4 regions of the Chryseobacterium sp. FG46 genome follow, and region 3 is predicted to be linked to each of the others. Evidence: riboswitches for the same ligand, from Rfam matches in the RefSeq annotation. Region 3 holds a riboswitch; each other region holds the start of a gene.

Region 1 (3,771 bases), on a different contig from region 3:
ATTTCATAGTCTTTCTCCCAAGGTTACTGAAGAATTAAAGAAAAATATACTGCGGGAGTCAGCACATAAAGGTTTCATTATTTCTGATCATAATTTTAAAGATGTTCTGGATATTTCCGAACGTATATTTCTGCTTTCAGACGGTCATCTGAAACAAATACAAGATTTAAGTGAACTGCAGCGGTATAATTATCTTCCGAAAAGCATTTAATTTATATATTTGGAAGATCAAAAAAATTTCATGATGACTTTCATAAACAAAGCATTCTATTTATCTGCTTTCAGTATCTTATCTATAACCTTTGTAAAAGCACAGACAAAAGTTCCTTTTGGAGTGGTAAAAGCTGAGGAAGGATATGCCAACGTACGTGTACACAAAGACGATTACAGAAAAATTGTAGACAAGATCCGTATGCGCAAAGGAGATGTATTTGTTTATGTAAAACCGGCTCCGGGAGAAACGGAATGGATCTGGATCAAATATCCGGAAAAACAGGATGACGACAAGCCTTTTGTACGGTATGAAACTCTTGATAAGGAAGGAATGGTGAATAAAGGGCGTATTGCATATGTGGACCAGCTTCCCGCCTATACTCCATCTAAATCTAAAAATGGAAGATCCCTTATTTTCACCGACAATTCGGATCCTAAAATCCCTACTGCCCAAAGAAGCAAAGTGGTGATTGATATTTATCCTTCCAATGCAGGATATCGTAAAAAGGAAAAAGATGCGGATGGAAAGATTCTTACCATTGATAAAGTAAAACCTTGGGGAATTGGAAATGACCTTCCTGAAGGAATGACCGAAATCAAATCCATCAGAGTGCAGCAACCCGGAAGAGGATCTGTTTTTGTAAGAGAAGCTATCAAAAATATGTTCCAGCCTACCATGGATTTTGAGAACGTAGGAGTAACATCTCTTGACAATGATAATATTTTTCTTTATATGATCAATGGTTCAGGAGAAAACAGATACACTACACTCTGGACAATTAAGAAGGGAAGAGTAATCAGCCAGATTATTTATCATAATCCGGAATAAATTCATTATTTTTGCATTCGAAAAGTTTTACACTTATTCATCACAGAAATTGGTTCTGCATCACTGCAGATTAAAAGGGAACCGTGTGAAAATCACGGACTGTCGCGCAACTGTAAGTAACTGAAGTCTTTATCAAAGATCCACTGTGCGAGGCATGGGAAGGAGATAAATGATGTTACAAGTCAGGAGACCTGCCTTTTTCTTAAACATGTAACTTTCGCGATTTGAAGTTGTATTGATCTGATGGATTGTTTCAGGAATTCTGTAAGTTCCTGTCATTATTCTGTTGTTTCCAATCATTTCTTATCGCTTTAATTATAATAATGATATATGACTACAGAAGAAAGAATTGAAGCATCCGAAACCAGAATCTTTAAAGCGGTTTTCCCTAACACAACCAATCATTACGATACCCTTTTTGGAGGTACTGCCATGCAGCTGATGGATGAAGTAGCTTTTATCACAGCAACCCGTTTTGCCAGAAAAAGAGTGGTAACCGTAAGCAGTGATAAGATTGATTTTAAAAAACCTATTCCTGCCGGAACCATTGTGGAACTGATCGGGAAAGTTTCATACGTGGGAAAAACCAGTATGAAAGTGAATGTTGAAATTTACACTGAACAGATGTATTCCTATGAAAGAGAAAAAGCTATTGTAGGTGATTTTACTTTTGTAGCCATCGATGAATTCAAAAAACCAATTCAAATACTATAAATAAATTTCGGGCGGCCTTTGGCCGCCCGAAATTTATTATATTTTTATTGAAATTATTTCAACACTTTTTCCGTTTCCAGACTTTTATTTAAAAGAAGCTCAAAGGCCTCTCCCATTTCATCCGATGCTCTGCTGATAGCATTTTCAAGCATATTTCGGATTTGTTTTTCTGTTACTCCTGCTTCCGTCCAGCTCTTTCCTGTAGTATGGGAATTTAAAATAAACGGCATAATCCTGTCGATCCCGCAGGCAAAAATAGCATCCGGTGTTGTCTCTTCTTCAAACTCAAGCCACAGGTTAAAAAATTCTGTACGCAAAGGCTCATCCAGAATTCCAAAGATTTTTTGGGCTGAAGCTTTCTCTCTTTCAAATTTTCCTACCATTGCTTTTTCATCAAAAATAAAAGTATCTCCGGCTTCAATCTCCACAAGATCATGAATGGAAAGCATTCTTATCACCCTCAGTAAATCAATATCTGCACGGTTTTTAGCATACGGATAAAGGATCTGGGCAAGAATGATAATCTGCCAGGAATGTTCCGCCGTATTCTCTCTTCGGGAATCATCTGCATTATAATTTCTTCGCTGTACATTTTTAAGTGCATCCACTGCAAGAATAAAATCGATCTCTTTCTGAATTTTCATTTTACTTTTCTCTGTTATATTGTTCTGAAGAGTATACCCTGTGGTTACCCATTTATTATTTATCTTTTCTTTTGTAAGTACTTTTAGATTTGCTTTTTACAAATGATTTAGGTGTTTTTATTTCTAACAAAAATACGAATACTGATACGGACCTCAAAATCAGATAATGAGTAATGAATGATAGCTGGTTACTTTTCTTTTCTCTTCATTTCTTTCATTCTTACTTAAAATTTAAGTGTTTTTTTCACCATTTCTCATTCAAATCTAATTCTAACAAATTTTAAATAAAAATTATTTATTTGATTATCAGTATATTAAATAATTTATTTTAAAAATTACACTACTTTGTATTGCATAATACCATTTTAATTACATATCTTTGTAATGTAAAATCGAAATAGGTACAACTAGCTAGGTTCCGAACTTCGAAAATTATATAACTAATTAACAAAACTTATCAAAGATGAATACCGAAAATACCAAAGCGCAAATGCGAAAAGGAATTCTGGAATTCTGTATTCTAAGTCTCATCAATAACCGCGAAATGTATGTTTCTGATCTTATTGACGAACTGAAAAAAGGAAAACTGGATGTAGTGGAAGGGACCCTCTACCCTCTTCTTACAAGACTTAAAAACGGAGAGTTTCTCTCTTACAGATGGGAAGAATCTACCGGAGGACCACCCAGAAAATATTATCAGATCACAGAAAAAGGAAAACTTTTCCTGGATGAACTTCTCAATACATGGAATGAACTGACAGCCTCAGTAAACCAAATCACTCAACAAAATTAAAAAACAAAGCTATGAACAAGACACTCTCAATAGGACTCGCAGGTTTTTCTTTTACCATAGAAGAACACGCATATATAAAGCTCAGCGATTACCTGAACGCACTGAGAAGCTCTCTGGATGCTTCTGAGGCTGATGAAGTAATGCATGACATAGAAATAAGAATGGTGGAGATTTTCAAAGATTCTTTAGGAAAACGTGAAGTGATTAACGATACCGATGTAGAAAAGGTAATCGCACAGATCGGAAGCCCTGAAAAAATCGAAGAACAGGAAGAAGCTTATTTTTCTGAAAAAACATCTGCCAGAAACAATAATTCAGGAACTCATTATACAGATAAAAAGCAGCTGTTCCGTGATCCGGAAAAACAAAAAGTAGCAGGAGTCTGTGCAGGTTTAGCTCAATATGTAGGAATGGATATTACTACCATGAGAGCAATCTGGCTGGGAATCTTCGTATTAGGAATTTTCACAGCAGCCATTTCCTCTTCATTAATAGGTCTTTTATATGTAATCCTTTGGATCGTACTTCCAAAAGCTGAAACAGCAGCAGATTTCCTGAAAATGCAGGGAAAGCCTATG
Region 2 (3,771 bases), on a different contig from region 3:
CATCAAATCCTTAAAATTTTAAAATATTCTCATGCAGACAAAACCATTCAATTTTATTGTAACCGTATTTTTTCTGGTAGTAAGTGTGACTGTATTTTCACAAAAAACAGCCGCTTTGGGTTCTTTATTGGATAGAAATTCAGAATTTATATTCCCGCAAGCTCCTGATAAAATCTCAAAAGAGTTGAATGTAAAAGCCATCTTTTATGAAGATGCCAATGAAGAGAAATATGCCAAATGGCCCATTAAAACAGGGCTGGAACTTTATTGCAGCTTGGGAAAAAACAATACTGTGAATGAGATGTTTTTTGTTGCTTCAGATAATAAACCTGTAATTGTTGAGGGACTTCCTTTTGGTCTTGTTCTGAATAAAAGTACATTACAGGACAGTAAAACGAAGTTCAGGAAGTACAATGCCAAAACACAAAAATTAGCAGCAGACAATGAATTTCCAGATGGATCAAAACTGGTTTTTAAAAAAGGAAAACATTATGCAACATTATTTTTCGACAGCAAAAACCTTTTAAAATCATTAGGACTTACAGAAGAAATGATTGATCCGGCAGCTAATTAACCGATGAGAGGCTTCAAAACAACATAAGATCCGTCATTATCTGGCGGTTTTTTTATTCTTATAATGAAGCCCTAGTTATAAATTTAATTATATTGTTAATCCATAGTTGTTTTTTACCTCAGCCATCACAAAAGTACTGTGAGTGCTGCCTATAGAATCTACAGATCCCAGCTTGTTAAATACAAAATCCTGATAATGTTTCATATCTCTTACCTGAACTTTCAGAAGGAAATCAAAATCTCCGGAAATATTGTAACATTCGGCAACTTCTTCAATTTCTAAAATCTCTTTTACAAAATCATAACCTACAGACCGGTCATGAATTTTGAGCTTGATCTGGCAGAAAACCGTAAAACCGCGGTTCAGTTTTTCAGCATCAAGAATGGCTGCATACCTTTTAACAAAACCTTCCTGTTCAAGCCTTTTTACCCTTTCAAAAACCGGAGAGGTAGAGAGGTTCACTTCTTTCGCAAGTTCCTTAACAGTCAGTTTAGCATTTTTCTGGAGCAGCCTGAGCAGCTGTAAATCCTTATCATCGAGTTGTTCCACAGAATATTATTCTTTTAAATGATTAAAACAGTCAAATGTAAAGAATTATATGCTTCTATTTTTATTTTTAAAAGTTTAATTTGCTTAATTATTTATTATGAATTGTATTTTTATTCGGTATTGCTAATTTTACACAAAATTAAAAACTTTTACTGATAATCTTTGTTAAAGGTAAAAGTACAGTTCTTTGCAGATACTTCATCAAACAGGAAAGGTTTTACTTAAGGTAGATTAATAGGGAATCGTGTGCAAATCACGAGCTGTCGCGCAACTGTAAGTAACATGCCAAAAGTTTCTGTCCTTGCATATCCACTGCCAAAAACGGGAAGGATGACGGAAACTGTTACAAGTCAGGAGACCTGCCTTTACTGAATTGACAATGCTTTCGCGGGCTGAAGCTTTTGGGTCATACAGATGGTATATCAGATATGTATTTTCTCTCAATTGGAAATGCATTGCCTGCTATGTCATTATTTCCTGAAATTTTCTCCGCAAAAACATAACGAAGCATTTTAAGGGACTTTCACAATAAGTTTAACTAAAAAGTTTAAAAAAATGCAAACTCACATCCTTGGCTATCCGCGTATTGGTAGCAAAAGAGAACTCAAAAAAGCCTGCGAGCAGTATTGGTCAGGTAAAATCCTTCTGGAAGAGCTTCTGAACACCGGAAGAACTATCTGTACCCAAAACTGGAATATCCAGAAAGAAGCCGGAATAGACCTTATCCCGTGTAATGATTTTTCATACTATGATCAGGTATTGGATATGAGCCTTGTAGTAGGAGCAATTCCAACACGGTATCATGAAGTAGTGCTTAAAAAAAACAATACTGAGCTTGATCTTTATTTTGCAATGGCAAGAGGATATCAGAAAGACGGACTGGACATCACCGCAATGGAAATGACCAAGTGGTTCGATACCAATTATCACTATATCGTTCCGGAATTTTATAATAACCAACAGTTTAAGCTGAGTTCAGATAAAATTTTCAATGAATTTGCAGGAGCAAAACAAGCGGGAATCAATGCAAAACCGGTGATTATCGGACTGGTTTCTTATCTGTTATTGGGAAAAGAAAAAGAAGAAGGATTTGATAAACTGGATCTGGCGAAAAATCTTCTTCCGGTCTATACGGAGATTTTAACCAAACTTCAGGATCAGGGTGCGGAATGGATTCAGTTTGATGAACCTTTTTTAGCCTTGGATTTAACAGAAAAAGCCAAAGAAACTTACCTTTTTGTGTATGCCGAAATCAGAAAACGATTCCCAAAACTGAAATTTATTGTAGCCACTTATTTCGACGGATTAAAAGATAATGCATCACTTGCCGTTTCACTTCCTGTGAATACATTGCATGTTGATCTGGTGAGAAATCCTGAACAACTGGATGATATTCTGAATAGTATTCCGGAAAATTTATGCCTTTCATTAGGGGTAATTGATGGCCGGAATATCTGGAAAAATGATTATGAAAAGTCGCTGTCTTTCATTACAAAAGCTGTTGAAAAATTAGGATCTGAAAGGATTTTGATCGCTCCATCATGTTCATTGCTTCATTCACCTTGTGATCTGGATTTTGAAACCCATCTTAACCCGGAAATTAAAAGCTGGCTGGCTTTTGCTAAACAAAAAGTAAAAGAAGTCGTAACACTTAAAGAACTTGCTTCCGGAACAGAAAATGAACAGATTCTTAAAGCATTTGAAGAAAATAAAAAAGCAATTGAAAGCAGAAGAACTTCTTCTCTTATTCATAATCACCAGGTAAAGCAAAGAGCAAATGCTGTTTCTGAAAAAGATGCTCAGAGAATAAACCCTTTCAAAATCCGTAAAAAAAAGCAGCAGGAAGTATTGCAGCTTCCTTTATTCCCAACCACTACAATAGGGTCATTCCCGCAAACCACAGAGGTAAGAAGCTGGAGAGCGAAATTCAAAAAAGGGGAACTGACCGCAGAACAGTATGATACTTTACTGAAAGAGGAAACTCAGAGAACAATCGGCTGGCAGGAAGAAATTGGTATCGATGTACTGGTTCACGGAGAATTTGAGCGTAACGACATGGTAGAATACTTCGGAGAACAGTTGGAAGGATTTGTATTCACCAAAAACGGATGGGTACAAAGCTACGGAAGCCGCTGTGTAAAACCTCCGGTGATCTTCGGTGACGTTTCCCGCCCGGCTCCTATGACGGTTTATTGGTCCCAATATGCCCAATCCCAGACTGAAAAATGGGTGAAAGGAATGTTGACAGGCCCGGTTACCATTTTGCAGTGGTCTTTTGTCCGTGATGACCAGCCCCGCTCAGAAACATGTAAGCAGATTGCTTTGGCTATTCGTGACGAGGTGGTAGATCTGGAAAAAGCAGGAATCAGAATTATTCAGATTGATGAGCCTGCCATAAGAGAAGGTCTTCCATTAAGAAAAACCGACTGGCAGTACTATCTGAAATGGGCTGTAGAAGCTTTCAGAATTTCAGCAAGCGGAGTGGAAGATGCTACCCAGATCCATACGCATATGTGCTATTCAGAATTCAATGATATTATTGAAAATATTGCCGATATGGATGCCGACGTGATTACGATAGAATGTTCCCGCTCTCAAATGGAACTGCTGAACGCTTTTGCAGACTTTAAATATCCGAATGAAATTGG
Region 3 (3,771 bases):
TCGCACTGTAATTGAAACTCCAGTCTTTATAATCGGCCATCAGACTGAAAGATCCGCTATGCCATGGCGTGTAAGGTATCTGATTGCGATAGAAAGTATCTTCCGGATCACTTATATCTCTTGCACTTTGGTACGTATAAGAAAGCAAAGGTCGAAGGGTTACTTTTCCCAGCTGAAGTTCAGTCTGTACATTTACATCGGCTCCAATAATTTCAACCAATCCAAGGTTCATCATCAGCCAACGGAACATACTTCCGTTAGGAGCGGCTACAATTTTATCCTGTACTTTATTGTAGTAACCGTCTGCTTTAGCATAAAATGTTTTAAAGAAACGGTTGGTATAATTTTTCTGATAAGTAAATCCTATATCATATTGATTGGTGAATTCCGGTTTCAGGTAGGTATTTCCGATATTGGTATAATACAGATCATTGAAGGTTGGAAGCCGGAAAATCCTTTTATAGAAAGCCCTGAGAGTAAGCTCCGGAATGATCTCCGGCTGATAGCTCATAAATACCGCAGGTGTCCACTCTCTGGCATCTCCCGGTCTTTTATTTTTTCTTACTTCTTCAAAAGTAAAGGTTCCTAAAAGGCTTCCCAGAATTTTAAACCTGTTCCACTGATAGGTTGTTGCCAATGCTACCAATGTAGTGTAACGCGTAGGATAAGAAAAGTTATCCAGATTGGCATCCAGATTATTATACTGAAAATCACCACTCAGGCTGATATCCCAATTGGGCGTAATAGAATAGATATTGGATGAGGAAAGGTAGAGTTCCCGCTGTATATAGGTATTATCGGTATGAATAATAGACTGCGAACGAACCGTATCCATGAAATGGGTGTAATCGTAAGCAAATTTTGCTTTCAGCTGGGTTTCAAATTTCGGGAACAGTTTTTTCCTCAGATTGGCCTGTACGAAATAATTTTCATCAGAAAGTCTCGCTCCCCTTCCTCCGAAACGGCCATTCACAATAGGTGCCGGCATTCCACGGTCTGAAATATAACCGTAACCACGGATATTCCAGCTTCCGTTATTTAAAGTTCCATATAAAGAAGTTTCAAAACGTTTTGCTTTGATGTCTGAATCCTGTCTTTTTGCGATAGTATCATAAGCCTGCTGGCCGTCCGGATATTTCTTCGCATACCGGAATCTGTAAATTCCGTCACTTTGCATAAATTCTCCGCTGAAGCTGGCAGAAATCCTGTCTGAAATCTTCTGTTCCAACCGGAATGAAGGATTAAAGAGATCTATGGAAGCACTTTTGACTCTTATCACAAGATTGGTTTTTCTTGTTCCTTTAAACACAGGAGTTTTAGGCTGTAAATAAATAGATCCTGAAGATCCGAAGTCTTTTGCCGGCTGAAAAATTTCGCTTTTTTGCCCGTTATACAATGATATTTCTTCAAGATCATCCAAGGAATATCTTCCCAGATCCACCAGTCCGTTTTGGGCATTTCCCAATTGAATTCCGTCATAGAAAACACCTACATGCTGGCTTCCCATACTTCGGATATTAATAGTTTTCAAACCACCCAATCCGCCGTAGTCTTTAATCTGCACTCCCGAAAAATACCGCAGTGCATCTGCCACAGAATGACTGTTTAGTCTTTCCAGCTGTTCTCCCTGCAGGGTTTGTGCAGGAATAATTTCTTTAAAATTCTTTTTGTAAAGATTGATTCCTTTAATGGTCTCTTCCTGAAGACTGTCTTTTTTCTTAGTTTGGGAAAACACAAGTTGAGATGTTAACACTAATATTGTGAAAACAGCTTTATAAATTGCAGAAGTAGTTAGTTTTGCCGCCATTAGCTCATTTAGGGTAATGAAGACGCTAATGGGTATAAGAATACAACGACAAAGCACAGCTGTCACTGCACAGAATCATTGATGTCCTAAGCTTTATTCCACGAAAGCGTCAAACGATTATTTTCTGGCAGGTCTTCTGACTTACTCCATTTTTGAAATCCTTCCCATTCTTAAAAACAGTGGATATATTTTTCAAAAACTTTGGTGCGGAGCTTACAGCAGCGGGTCTGTTCCGGATTTTCACCGGATTCCCTTTTAAGAGCTTTTTACGGCTCACCAAATTCCGGCAAAGATAAATAATTATTCCTAATCCCCAATTAAAATCATGATTTATAAACAATTAAAGCTCCCGAAGGAGCTTTAGCATAATTTCATTAGGGGTTTCCCCTTTAAATTCCAATATTAAGGAAAATACTGAATCTTGATTTGGCTTCAATATCTCCTCCTGCCAGATGAGTATACATGGGAAGCATCATTTCACTTCCCAGGCTCAGCTTTTTATAAGAAGCTTCAAATCCCAGTTTTCCGTACAAAGCGCTCCCGGCAGTGTTAGGCAATGCTTCATCAAATTGTTTATTCTGGGCATATACTTCTCCCTGAACTCCTGTTTTTACAGAAAAAATAGACTTTTCATTCCCCGCAACCTGATAAAAACCTGTTGCAGCATAATTCCACTGGTTTCCAAAACGGTAATTTTTCTTATTCTCTGTTTTGATTGTATAGTCTGTATTGACCAATACGGCTACTTTATTTTTCTGAAATTTATAATTCAAAGCCGCCTGATAATCCCAGCTTCCGGTTCCCAGCTGAAAACTTGGATTGACACCGGATGTTCCTTTTTCATCAAATTTCCCTAAAGGAATTTTCACGCCCAAACCTCCGCTCAGATGATGGAAATTATCTTTGGAACTCATCAGCTGGTAAATTCCCATCAGATTAAGATCCCCTATTCCATTGATTTTAATATCTCCCTGCATGGTTTTCTTTTCATGAAAATGGAATGGCAGACTTGCGTAAACACTCAGTTTCTTAGTCAGTGGAATTTTTCCCCAAAGCTGCAGGGTATTAAAATATTGATCCTGTGTAAGATCTTTTACAAATAAGTTTTCTTTGGCTTTGTAATGCTGGGCAAAGTATTTGATTCCTACAAACTGTGGATTCAGCAAAGATTCAAAGCCGGAAGATCCGTTTCCTGCCGCACAGCCACAGGCATCACAATCATCATCAAAATTGAATCTACTAAAGGTTTCCGGGGCAATATATGCACTGTCTCTAATGGTCTTCGCCTGATACTGACTCAACAGGATCAAACTTATGATTATTATAATCTTCTTCATGTCTTCTATAAATTATTCTGCAAATTTTGGATTGGATATAAAGCTCTTATCTGATAGTGTTTTCAGAAAAGCTATAATATATTGTTTATCCTGACCCGTCATGGGAATACCAGTATGCCCATTCTGTTTTAAAAGAGGATCAAGATTTGGATGATTTTCAACATTGTCTGAATAGAAATTAAGTACCGCCTCTAAGGTGTAAAATCTTCCGTCATGCATATAAGGTGCGGTATATTCTACATTTCTTAAGCTGGGAACTCTGAATTTCATGTTGTCATTCCAATCTAAAGTAACCCTGTATCTTCCTCTGTCATCGAACTGGGCGTTGTAATACATTCCTGAATTTCGGTAGCTCTCATCGGTAAACAATTCTCCTGAATGACATGATGCACATTTATTCCGGAAAAGGGACATTCCCTGTGTTTCTTCAGCCGTGAAAGATAGCGTTCCTTTCATCATCTGATCATATTTGGAATCTGCCGATATCAATGTTGCCATAAACTGAGAAATAGCCTTAAGAATACGGTCTCCAGTGATCTTTTCATCACCAAATGCTGCTTTAAACATTTTTTTGTAGTTCGCATCACTATTCAGTTTTCCTACTGCTTCAGGAAGAGAGCTGTCCAT
Region 4 (3,771 bases), on a different contig from region 3:
TCATTCAAAATATTATTTATTTTAAAACCTAGTGTATAATTTTTAAAGAAAGTTGTACTGATACCGGCATTCATCACAAAATATGGATCTAAAGCATCACTCTTGGTTTCATTAGAATCTGTATACGTTAATCCATTAAACATCCCTTGTACATACACCTTCACAAAATCATACTGATAATCTATGTTTCCAATAAATTTATGAAGAGGCACATACATAAGCTTCTTTTGAATATCAAGATCTGTTGACTTTGTATAAGAATATCCAAGATTAGATTTCAAAATATGTTTTCCAAGTTTTTTCTCAAATTCCAGTTGGGATTCCAGTCCATATGTTTCGACTCTATTGGTATTTGAAGCTCCATAATATCCGGCAGGAGTTCTCAACCATCGGATCATATCCCGGATATTCATGTAATAAGGAGTGACGGAAAGTTTAAAGTCTCCTATTTTAAAGTGGTTTCTTAATTCAAATTGGTAAGAAGTTTCCGGTTTTAAATTCATATTACCTCCCTGAGCCCAATACAAATCGTTAAATGATGGTGCTCTGAAGTTTCTTGAAAAATTGAATTCAGCATCATACCATTTTACAATATCCCATTTTCCTGAAAAAGAAAGCAGAACAGGAGAGCTTATATCTTCTACAAAATCTTTCTTGATTCCCGCTTCAAAACGCAAATCTTTTGTTGGAAAATAACGCAGTAATCCTGCAATAGATCCTGCACTTCTGTTAATATTTCCAATTCCTGAACTACCTGCTCCATTCCCTTTATTAATTTGAAATTCACCGATAATATTAACATTCCACTTTGAATTCAGAAAATAATTAAAATCATTTTTCAGAATATAATTCTTCCCTACCCCTCCGCTGGTTTCAGCACCGTTAATATTACCAAAGTACTGGAAATTTTCCTCTGTATAAGCTGTTTTGAATGAGTTACTAAATTTTATAGTACTCCAATCCCAGGAAAGTAAACTTCGGGTATTCTGAGTTTCATATTTTGTTTTGTTTTCCAAATCTCCAAAATGAACAGGATAATGTTGTTGCCCATTAAAAAATTCTGATATCCAGGAAATCTGATGATGCGGAGCAATTTTATAGGCTGTTGCTATATTGATATTCGTATTATAATATTGTCCGTTATCATTACTGTAAGTCTTTCTTTTATCCACCTCAACCTGATAATCATTTTTACTTATTGAGTGATTGCCAGAAACTTTAAAAGTGAACTTATCGTTGCTGTAAGAACCTTTTACAAAATTATTATAAGTATTAAAAGAAGCGGCTTCTGAAAATAATGAACCATGGAAACCTTTATTAAAATCAAGGGTATTATTCAGGTGAATACTTCCCCCGATGGCGCCACTTCCATAGATTACACTTCCTCCACCAGCTTTTATACCAATCTGATCATAGCCGAACAAAGCAATATTATTGATATCTCCTTGTCCTAAAAAATTAGAATTGATATTAATTCCGTTCCATACAAATGCAGTCTGCTGGGCGGTAGTTCCTCTGAAAGAAGGGGAAGAAACAGCACCACGCCCATTTTCTTTGATATAAACCTGTGACTGAAATCTCAGGAGTTCTGAAAGGTTACTGGAGTTTTTCCCGGCCTCTTCTGCGGAAATTGTTTTTACGGGATGAAAAAGCTTCACCCTGTTCATCTGGTTGTCGAAGACATAAATAGTGTCAATGGCCTTCTCTTGTCCAAAAAGAAAACAGCCATAAGATGAAAAAAGCAGTACTAAAGATCTTTTTATATCCATTCCTTTTTACTTTTCCTCCGAAAGCAATATGTTTTTATGATTACAACTCTGGCAGGTCTCCTGACTTTCGCATTCTGCACCTTCCCGTTATATACAGTGGTTTTTTGCAGAAACTTTTGTTGCGATTTACAGTTGCGGGGACAGTCCGGGAGTTACACCCGATTCCCTTTTCATTCCAAAATACTGGAAACCAAAATTTTTGCAAAGATAGTTTTTTATGTGTATATGCCAAAAAATAGGGATTAGAAACAGATAGTATCTTTTAAGACCGGGAATCCTTTCTCAGGAAAACGCCAGATTCAAAATCTGATGGGAAATGAATAATAAAATAGCTGCTTCCAGTTGAAAGCAGCTATATATCATGAAATAACGTTTAATTAATTATTTACCAATAACTTCGGTAATCGGGTTTCCTACATTTCCGCTTGGGAACTGAATTTTCAATAGAGAAGATACTGTTGGAGCAATATCTGTCATATGATATTCCTTATTGCTTTCTCCCTGTTTTACTCCCCATCCCATAAAGATCAACGGAATATGAGAATCGTAAGAATTCCATACGCTGTGTGTAGTTCCTGTTTTAGAATATGGCGGAAGCATAGAGTCATGAGAAATTAACTGGATATCTCCACTTCTCTGTCTGTTGATGCCATTAATAATTCTTTGTTTGATTGGCTCCGGAATGCTTGACTCCTGAACTTTGTCTACAGAAACAGCATATAAAACGGTAGGATCTTTCTCAATTTCTTTTACAGCAAAGTTTCTTACATCATCCAGCTCAAGCTTATTATCTGCCAATACTTTTCTGTCAAAATAAACCTGGTAGTTATCAATGGCATTAACCAGTTTATCTGCCGCAAATTTCTCTTTCAGTTTCTGGTTCAGATTCTTTTCCGCATCTTCTCCGAAGAAACCTGTCGGGATTTTATGTTCTTTAAGGAATCCCACAGAATGTGCTCCACCATGGTCGGCAGAAAGGAAAACGGTATACTCTCCTTTTCCTACCTTTGAATCAAGATACTTAAAAAATTCAGCTAGATCCTGATCTAATCTGATATAAACATCTTCTACTTCAATAGAATTTGGTCCGAATTTATGGCCTGCATAATCTGTAGATGCCAGGTTGATGGCTAAAAAGTCTGTGATATTATCTCCACCCAGTTTTTCACCTTCTACAGAAGCTTCTGCCAGTTTCAATGTCAATGTATTTCCGAAAGGCGTATAACGGATGTTATCTTTTTTAGTCTGATAGTCTTTTGCTAAATTACTGTAAGGGAAAGTAGGTGTTTTTGCACTTCCCAGCAAACCTTCCCAGGGAGAATTGTCCGGTGCACTTTCTGTATATTCATTGATTGGAAGTAAAGTATTCCAGCCATTGGCTACTAATTTTTCAGGAAGATTCTGAGAATTGAATGATTTTACCCATTGCGGAAGATCATTCATATACCATGTACTGGTAATGAAATTCCCCGTACTGTCATCAAACCAGAAAGCTCCGTTTGGAGTGTGTCCTGCAGGAAGAATGGAAGCACGGTCTTTCAAGGAAACCCCCACTACTTTTCCCTGGAAGTTTGTTGCCAGTCTCAATTCGTCAGTTACTGTGGTAGACCAAAGATTTTTCGGAGAGTGGCTTCCCGTTTTTATATTGGTAGTTCCTACCGGCTGAACGCTGTCATCTGCAGTACAATAAACTCCTTTACCCGTTTCTTTATCCGTCCAGTCGTTTCCTGCAATCCCGTGAATTGCCGGTACAGATCCCGTATAGATACATGTATGTCCCAAAGCCGTAATGGTAGGAACATAAGGAATATGTACATTATTTAAAGAATATCCTGTATTCAAAAGTCTTTTGAAACCATCATTTCCATACTTACCATAAAAACGGTATAAATAGTCCCAACGCATCTGGTCTACTACCAGCCCCACAACTAATTTGGGTCTTTCAAGTTGGGTATTTCTGTTCTTCTGTGCATTGATTGTAACTACGGAGAATAAAGTAGCT

The links. Region 3 has a riboswitch for cobalamin ahead of ACODR7_RS06945 (TonB-dependent receptor plug domain-containing protein). Riboswitches for the same ligand answer to the same signal wherever they lie in the genome.
Region 1: another riboswitch for cobalamin. It lies ahead of ACODR7_RS10340 (acyl-CoA thioesterase); the one in region 3 lies ahead of ACODR7_RS06945 (TonB-dependent receptor plug domain-containing protein).
Region 2: another riboswitch for cobalamin. It lies ahead of metE (5-methyltetrahydropteroyltriglutamate--homocysteine S-methyltransferase); the one in region 3 lies ahead of ACODR7_RS06945 (TonB-dependent receptor plug domain-containing protein).
Region 4: another riboswitch for cobalamin. It lies ahead of ACODR7_RS09605 (TonB-dependent receptor plug domain-containing protein); the one in region 3 lies ahead of ACODR7_RS06945 (TonB-dependent receptor plug domain-containing protein).

What each region holds. Positions count from the first base shown of each region.
Region 1 covers NZ_JBMDJJ010000011.1:85,036-88,806, forward strand. Annotated here, with positions in the region: gene ACODR7_RS10330 (ATP-binding cassette domain-containing protein) at 1-211, shown strand, start outside; gene ACODR7_RS10335 (hypothetical protein) at 242-1,042, shown strand; cobalamin riboswitch at 1,076-1,255, shown strand; gene ACODR7_RS10340 (acyl-CoA thioesterase) at 1,373-1,756, shown strand; gene ACODR7_RS10345 (HD domain-containing protein) at 1,810-2,400, opposite strand; gene ACODR7_RS10350 (PadR family transcriptional regulator) at 2,864-3,193, shown strand; gene ACODR7_RS10355 (PspC domain-containing protein) at 3,205-3,771, shown strand, end outside.
Region 2 covers NZ_JBMDJJ010000001.1:331,138-334,908, forward strand. Annotated here, with positions in the region: gene ACODR7_RS01445 (hypothetical protein) at 32-574, shown strand; gene ACODR7_RS01450 (Lrp/AsnC family transcriptional regulator) at 662-1,123, opposite strand; cobalamin riboswitch at 1,319-1,504, shown strand; gene metE (5-methyltetrahydropteroyltriglutamate--homocysteine S-methyltransferase) at 1,679-3,771, shown strand, end outside.
Region 3 covers NZ_JBMDJJ010000006.1:189,469-193,239, reverse strand. Annotated here, with positions in the region: gene ACODR7_RS06945 (TonB-dependent receptor plug domain-containing protein) at 1-1,807, opposite strand, end outside; cobalamin riboswitch at 1,917-2,103, opposite strand; gene ACODR7_RS06940 (transporter) at 2,197-3,144, opposite strand; gene ACODR7_RS06935 (cytochrome-c peroxidase) at 3,157-3,771, opposite strand, start outside.
Region 4 covers NZ_JBMDJJ010000010.1:75,422-79,192, reverse strand. Annotated here, with positions in the region: gene ACODR7_RS09605 (TonB-dependent receptor plug domain-containing protein) at 1-1,769, opposite strand, end outside; cobalamin riboswitch at 1,803-1,979, opposite strand; gene pafA (alkaline phosphatase PafA) at 2,151-3,771, opposite strand, start outside.